One region of the Streptomyces sp. NPDC054841 genome, then DNA from elsewhere that is predicted to be linked to it. Evidence: riboswitches for the same ligand, from Rfam matches in the RefSeq annotation. Region 1 holds a riboswitch; the other holds the start of a gene.

Evidence for each region. Region 1 has a riboswitch for S-adenosylmethionine ahead of ACWGI8_RS25485 (aminotransferase class V-fold PLP-dependent enzyme). Riboswitches for the same ligand answer to the same signal wherever they lie in the genome.
Region 2: linked by a shared signal. The riboswitch ahead of thrC (threonine synthase) and the one ahead of ACWGI8_RS25485 (aminotransferase class V-fold PLP-dependent enzyme) in region 1 are both predicted to bind S-adenosylmethionine.

What each region holds. Positions count from the first base shown of each region.
Region 1 is NZ_JBSGZO010000213.1:123-3,522, reverse strand. It holds gene qcrB (cytochrome bc1 complex cytochrome b subunit) at 1-270, shown strand, start outside; gene trpD (anthranilate phosphoribosyltransferase) at 398-1,462, shown strand; SAM riboswitch class IV at 1,655-1,772, shown strand; gene ACWGI8_RS25485 (aminotransferase class V-fold PLP-dependent enzyme) at 1,977-3,400, shown strand, end outside.
Region 2 is NZ_JBSGZO010000072.1:21,343-24,742, reverse strand. It holds partial or broken gene ACWGI8_RS13200 (DUF7927 domain-containing protein) at 1-68, opposite strand, end outside; gene ACWGI8_RS13195 (glucosyl-3-phosphoglycerate synthase) at 152-1,147, opposite strand; SAM riboswitch class I at 1,265-1,420, shown strand; gene thrC (threonine synthase) at 1,414-2,724, shown strand; gene ACWGI8_RS13185 (MoaD/ThiS family protein) at 2,721-2,996, shown strand.

The DNA.
Region 1 (3,400 bases):
GGCATCATCAAGCGACTGCCGCACGGTGAGTTCGTCGAGGTCCACGAGCCGCTGACGCAGGAGGCCCTGCACACGCTCACGGCGCACGAGCAGTACGAGCCGCTCGAGATCGGCCCGACGGTCGACGAGAACGGTGTCGAGCGCAAGGTGCCGCTCACGCAGAAGCTCCGGGCGAGGCTCAGCAAGGGCTACTACGGCGAGGGGAACCAGATTCCCAAGCCGACCGCCGAGGAGTTCAAGGAGATCACGAGCGGCCACGGCCACCACTGATCCCACCCACTGATCGCAGCGATCGCCACGGCAGGAGCCCCGTCCACTCGATGGACGGGGCTCTTTGCCGTCCCCCCGCGCTCGATAGGGTGGTGGCATTCCTATACGTACGGACCCAGGAGCGACCATGAGCGCTGTGACCCCCGCAGGAGGCACTACCGCGGCGGGCCTTTCCTGGCCCGGGGTACTGGACTCCCTGCTGTACGGCCGCGACCAGAGCGCGGAAGCCACCGCGTGGGCCATGGACCGGATTCTGCGGGGCGAGGCCACCGACGCCCAGATCGCCGGGTTCGCCGTCGCGCTGCGGGCCAAGGGCGAGACGGTCGAGGAGATCTCCGGTCTCGTACGAACGATGTACGCCCATGCTCGGGTGATCGACGTCCCAGGGGCGACCGTCGACATCGTGGGCACCGGCGGCGACGGCGCGAAGACCGTCAACATCTCGACGATGTCCGCGATCGTCGTGGCCGGCACCGGCGCGAAGGTCGTCAAGCACGGCAACCGTGCCGCGTCCAGCGCGAGCGGCGCCTCGGACGTCCTGGAGAAGCTCGGCGTCAATCTGGAACTGACGCCGGAGCGGGTGGCCGAGGTCGCGGAGGAAGCGGGGATCACCTTCTGCTTCGCCGTGAAGTTCCACCCCGCGCTGCGGCATGTGGCCGCTGCGCGCAAGGAGCTCGGAATCCGTACGACGTTCAACTTCCTGGGGCCGCTCACCAACCCCGCCCGGGTGAAGGCCCAGGCCACGGGCGTCGCCGATGCCCGGATGGCGCCGATCATGGCCGGAGTGCTCGCCGAGCGGGGATCCAGCGCGCTCGTCTTCCGCGGTGATGACGGCCTGGACGAGCTCACCACGACCGCGACCTCCCGGGTGTGGATCGTCCGGGACGGCGCGGTGCGCGAGGAGGCCTTCGACCCCCGGGACGTGGGCATCGAGCTGGTCCCGGTCGAAGCGCTGCGCGGCGCGGACGCCTCGTACAACGCGGATGTCGCCCGCCGGCTCCTCGCCGGTGAGTCCGGCCCGGTGCGGGACGCGGTCCTGCTGAACTCGGCGGCGGCGCTGGCCGCGCTGGAGCCGGGCGGGGGCACTCTGGTGGAGCAACTCCGGGCCGGGATCGCGAAGGCCGCGGAGTCCATCGACTCCGGGGCGGCGAAGCAGGCGCTGGACCGCTGGGTGGCGGTGAGCAACGCGTAACGCCCGGCGGCGGGCGTGCTGGTGCGGGGTCTGTGCGGGCACGGGCCCCGCACCCTTGCGTGCGGGAAGCCATGGCGAGTCGTGGGGCCGTGGGGAGCTGCCGGGAAGTCGCGGTGAAGTCGCGGGCGAGTGACGTCCCGGTATCCGGACACGAGTTGCGCGAGGGCGATCAGCTGGCATAGCTTCGCGACAGGTCATGAGTGACAGCGATTACGGCCCCGGCCCGCTGTCCGGCAACCCTCCGTCCGTGGCGGGGTGCCCCGGGTGAAGACCAGGCCGTGGGCAGCGAGGTCCGCGGCAAGCGCGGACCCCTTGCAACCCCTGGGGTCCTGGTCCTCAAGGGAGCAGTCTCGTGAGCAAGCGAATGCGATAGGGCGCGAAGCCCCTCACTTCAATTCCCTCCGTACGGTGACCGCCGTGCGTCGAGGCAACCCCCGTACGCGGAGCGCCGGTTGGGCCGCTGCCGCACGGGTTCTTGAAGCCGATTCGCCTTTTCCTGCCGGGAGATACCGCCATGTCCGCATGCCCGAACACCGCCGAAGCCACTGCCACCGCCGCCGCCACTGTCACCGCCCCCTCTGCTGTCACCGCCCCCGCCCCCTCTGCTGTCGTCGCCACCGACGCCGACCCCTGCTGTGCCGCCCCGCTGCCGGTACTCGGCCGGGACGTCACCGTGCCGCTCGTGACCGGCGGCGAGGTCACGTATGCCGCCCTCGACTACGCGGCGAGCGCGCCGGCGCTGCAGCGGGTGTGGGACGACGTTGCCGCGTACGCCCCGTACTACGGCAGCGTGCACCGCGGCGCCGGGTATCTCTCGCAGCTCTCCACGGACCTGTTCGAGAACAGCCGTGTGGCGGTGCACGAGTTCCTCGACTGCCGGGACGGCGACCAGGTCGTCTTCACCCGCTCGACCACCGACTCGCTCAACCTGCTGGCCGCCGTACTCCCCGCCGACTGCCAGGTGTTCGTCTTCGAGACCGAGCACCACGCCTCGCTGCTGCCGTGGAGGGACGCCCGCGTGACGTACCTCGACGCGCCGCGCACGCCGGGCGAGGCGGTGCGAACCCTGGAGCTGGCCCTCGCCGACCGTGACCCCTACGGCCCCGCGCTGGTCTGCGTGACCGGCGCGTCCAATGTCACCGGGGAGCTCTGGCCGGTACGCGAACTCACGGCCGCCGCCCACGCCCACGGCGCGCGCATCGTGCTGGACGCCGCGCAGCTCGCGCCGCACCACCCCGTCTCGGTGAAGGACCTGGACGTCGACTGGGTCGCCTTCTCCGGGCACAAGCTGTACGCCCCGTTCGGCTCGGGTGTGCTCGCCGGGCGCGCGGACTGGCTGCAGAAGGCGGAGCCGTACCTGGCCGGTGGCGGTGCCTCGAAGAAGGTCGCGCGACGCAACGACGGTGGCGTGGAAGTGGACTGGCACACCACCGCCGCCCGCCACGAGGCCGGTTCGCCGAACGTCATCGGCGTCTACTCGATCGCGTCCGCGTGCAAGGCGCTGACGGAAGCCGGTTTCGACGCGCTCGTCGCGCGCGAGCGGCATCTGATCGCGAAGGTCCGCGAGGGCCTGGCGGAGGTGCCGGAAGTCAAGATCCTGTCGCTGTTCGGCGACGACGCACCGCGCGTCGGTGTCATCTCCTTCGTGGTGGAGGGCTGGAACAGCTCCCACTTCGCCGCCGCGCTGTCCGCCGAGTACGGCATCGGCGTACGGGACGGCCTCTTCTGCGCCCACCCGCTGGTCCGCACCCTGCTCGGCAGCGACCCGCAGGACCCGGGCGAGTGCGGTGCGCCGGAGGCCGAGCCGGGCGAGAGGTCGCTGAACGCGATCCGGGTCAGCTTCGGCGCCGGTACGCCGGACGAGCACGTCGAGCGCTTCGTCCGGGCCGTGAAGGAGCTCGTGCGCGACGGTGCGAAGTGGAACTACCGCACCGAGGA
Region 2 (3,400 bases), on a different contig from region 1:
CCGGCCATTCCGGTCGAGACGGTGGTGACGGTCGCGACGACCGTCAGGGCCCCGACGAAACGGGGCAACCTGGAATTCTGGCGCCAAGCGCCCATGAGTCTCGCATAGCCCATAAATGCGAAATTTAGACAATCTGACTGGCTGTGCCCGGCTACGCCGCGCCCGTGTTACGCCGCCCGGCCCGCTTCGCATACTCCGCGTACTCGGGGATTTCCACCATCGGCGGCCGCTCCTCGGTGTCCACCGGATGGGTCCGCGGTACGAACCCGTCCTCGCCGCGCTCGAACTGGGTCAGCGCCGGACGCACCAGATGACCCCGGGACAACCGCAGTTGGGCCGTACGGTAGATCGCCGCCGCCATCCGGCCCAGCGCCTGGCTGTCCTGGTGCCGGTGCAGCCGTACGCCCACGTCCACCTGTGCCAGCGCGTCCAGGCCCACCGTGTGCAGCGCGTCCACCAGCAGCCCGAGCTCCACCCCGTACCCCACCGGGAACGGCAGCCGCTCCAGCAGCGAGCGCCGCGCCGCGTACTCACCGCCGAGCGGCTGGACGAACCCGGCCAACTGCGGCCAGTGCAGATTGAGCAGCGGCCGCGCCACCAGCTCCGTCACCCGGCCGCCCTGCCCGGTCCTGCCGGAGGCGGGCGCGTCGACATCGGTGGTCCCGAGCGGCCGCTCGTACATCGCCTTCACGAACTGCACGTCCGGCTCGGTCAGCAGCGGGCCGATGATCCCGGAGACGAAGTCCGCGGAGAACTCCCTCAGGTCCGCGTCCACGAAGCAGACGATGTCGCCGCCGGTCACCAGCAGCGAGCGCCACAGCACCTCGCCCTTGCCGGGCAGCGCCGGTATGCGCGGGAGTATCGCGTCCCGGTGCACCACGCGTGCCCCGGCCGCCGCGGCGACCTCGGCGGTACGGTCCGTCGACCCCGAGTCGACGACCACCAGCTCGTCCACGAGCGGGACCGCCTCCGACATCAGCTCGCGCCGGATCACGGCGACGATCTCCCCGACCGTCGCCTCCTCGTTCAGAGCAGGGAGCACCACGCTGACCGTGGTGCTCTGCTTGGCGGCCAGTAGCTGGTCCAGGGGGCGGTCCGCCACCGACCAGGACCGCCGGGCCAGCCAGCGCTCCACCTCTTCCAGCACGTGATCTCCATCTCGCGGATCGGACGACCATCTCAAGCGTCCGGGGGTTCGGTTACAGTCTTGAACAACGCGAACGGCCGTCGCATGTCGGGGGTCCTCTCGCGAACAACCGAATACCGCTCATCCAGAGGGGCAGAGGGACACGGCCCGTTGAAGCCCCGGCAACCCTCCAGCCGGTTCTCGTCGCACGTCATACGACACTCGCGCGGGGCCCCGGCTAGGGAAGGTGCCAATTCCGTCTCGTGGCGAGATGCGCCGCGAGGAAGATGAGGAGAAAGGGCCTCGCCTCCATGGCTGTGCAGACCGTTGCCACCACCACCGACTCTGTTGATCTCGGCCCCGCCTCCGGGCTCTCCTGCCGCGAATGCGGCGAGCGGTTCGCGCTCGGCCCGATCTTCGCCTGCGAGATCTGTTTCGGGCCGCTCGAAGTCGCGTACGACCTGCCGAGCGGCGACCCGGAAGCCCTGCGCAAGCGGATCGAGAACGGCCCCGAGAACATCTGGCGCTATGCGCCGCTGCTCCCCGTCCCCGCCGACGTGGCGAGCAAGCCGAACCTGAACCCGGGCTGGACCAAGCTCGTCAAGGCCGACAACCTCGCCCGCGAGCTGGGCGTCGACACCGGCAAGCTCTTCGTCAAGGACGACTCCGGCAACCCGACGCACTCCTTCAAGGACCGGGTCGTCGCCCAGGCCCTGGAGGCCGCCCGCGCCTTCGGCTACACCACGCTCTCCTGCTCCTCCACCGGCAACCTGGCGGGCGCGGTCGGCGCCGCCGCCGCCCGGGCCGGCTTCCGCTCCTGCGTGTTCATCCCGCACGACCTGGAGCAGGGCAAGGTCGTCATGGCCGCCGTCTACGGCGGCGAGCTCGTCGGTATCGAGGGCAACTACGACGACGTCAACCGCTTCTGCTCCGAGCTCATCGGCGACCCGGCGGGCGAGGGCTGGGGCTTCGTCAACGTCAATCTGCGCCCGTACTACGGCGAGGGGTCGAAGACGCTCGCGTACGAGATCTGCGAGCAGCTCGGCTGGCGGATCCCCGACCAGATCGTCATCCCCATCGCCTCCGGCTCCCAGCTCACCAAGATCGACAAGGGTCTGCAGGAGCTGATCAAGCTGGGCCTCGTCGAGGACAGGCCCTACAAGATCTTCGGCGCCCAGGCCGAGGGCTGCTCCCCGGTGTCCGTGGCCTTCAAGGCCGGCCACGACGTGGTCAGGCCGCAGAAGCCCGACACCATCGCGAAGTCCCTGGCGATCGGCAACCCGGCCGACGGCCCGTACGTCCTGGACATCTGCCGGCGCACCGGCGGAGCCGTCGAGGACGTCACCGACGAGCAGATCGTGGACGCGATCAAGCTGCTGGCCCGCACGGAGGGCATCTTCACGGAGACCGCCGGCGGCACGACGCTCGGCGTGGCGAAGAAGCTGATCGAGGCAGGCGTCATCGACCCGTCCCTCACCACGGTCGTCGTCAACACGGGTGACGGCCTGAAGACCCTCGACGCGGTGGCCCCCACGACGGGTATGTCCGCTGTCATCCGCCCCAACCTGGACTCTTTCCGAGAGGCTGGCCTCGCATGAGCGTCAACGTCCGCATCCCCACCATCCTCCGCACCTACACCGGCGGCCAGGCCGAGGTCCCGGCGGAGGGCGTGACCCTCGCCGAGGTCATCGCCGACCTGGAGAAGAACCACGCGGGCATCGCGGCGCGGGTTCTCGACGACCAGGGCAAGCTGCGCCGTTTCGTGAACGTGTACGTCAACGACGACGACGTCCGCTTCGAGCAGGGCCTGGAGACGGCCACGCCGGACGGCGCGGGCGTCTCGATCATCCCGGCCGTCGCCGGAGGCTGACCATTCAGCGCAGTGCCGGAGGCTGACCATCCGGCACGGAGGCTGACCATCCGGCACAGTTCCGGAGGCTGACCGTCGGGCGCCGTGCCGGAGCCGTGATCGCCACGCATTGTTAACAGAATTGCCCCCTCCGCAAGCTAAGCGGAGGGGGCAATTCTGCATGGTTGAGCGCGGTAGAGTTGGGAAGTCCCCTCCACTGCTTGTGCCAGACGCATATGAGAATGCGCCCGAGCGCGACAAGAAGCAGCCAAAGTGTTCGACTTCGATGCGGCTTATGCGCGCTTTGGTGGGCCCGACTTGCCCGGGAAACCAGTGAATTCAAGGGGATCGTCCTTTCGGCCCTGCCCAGAATTCTCGTCCGATTGACCTGTTGCAGAGGGCAGTTGGACAGATACATTCAGCCG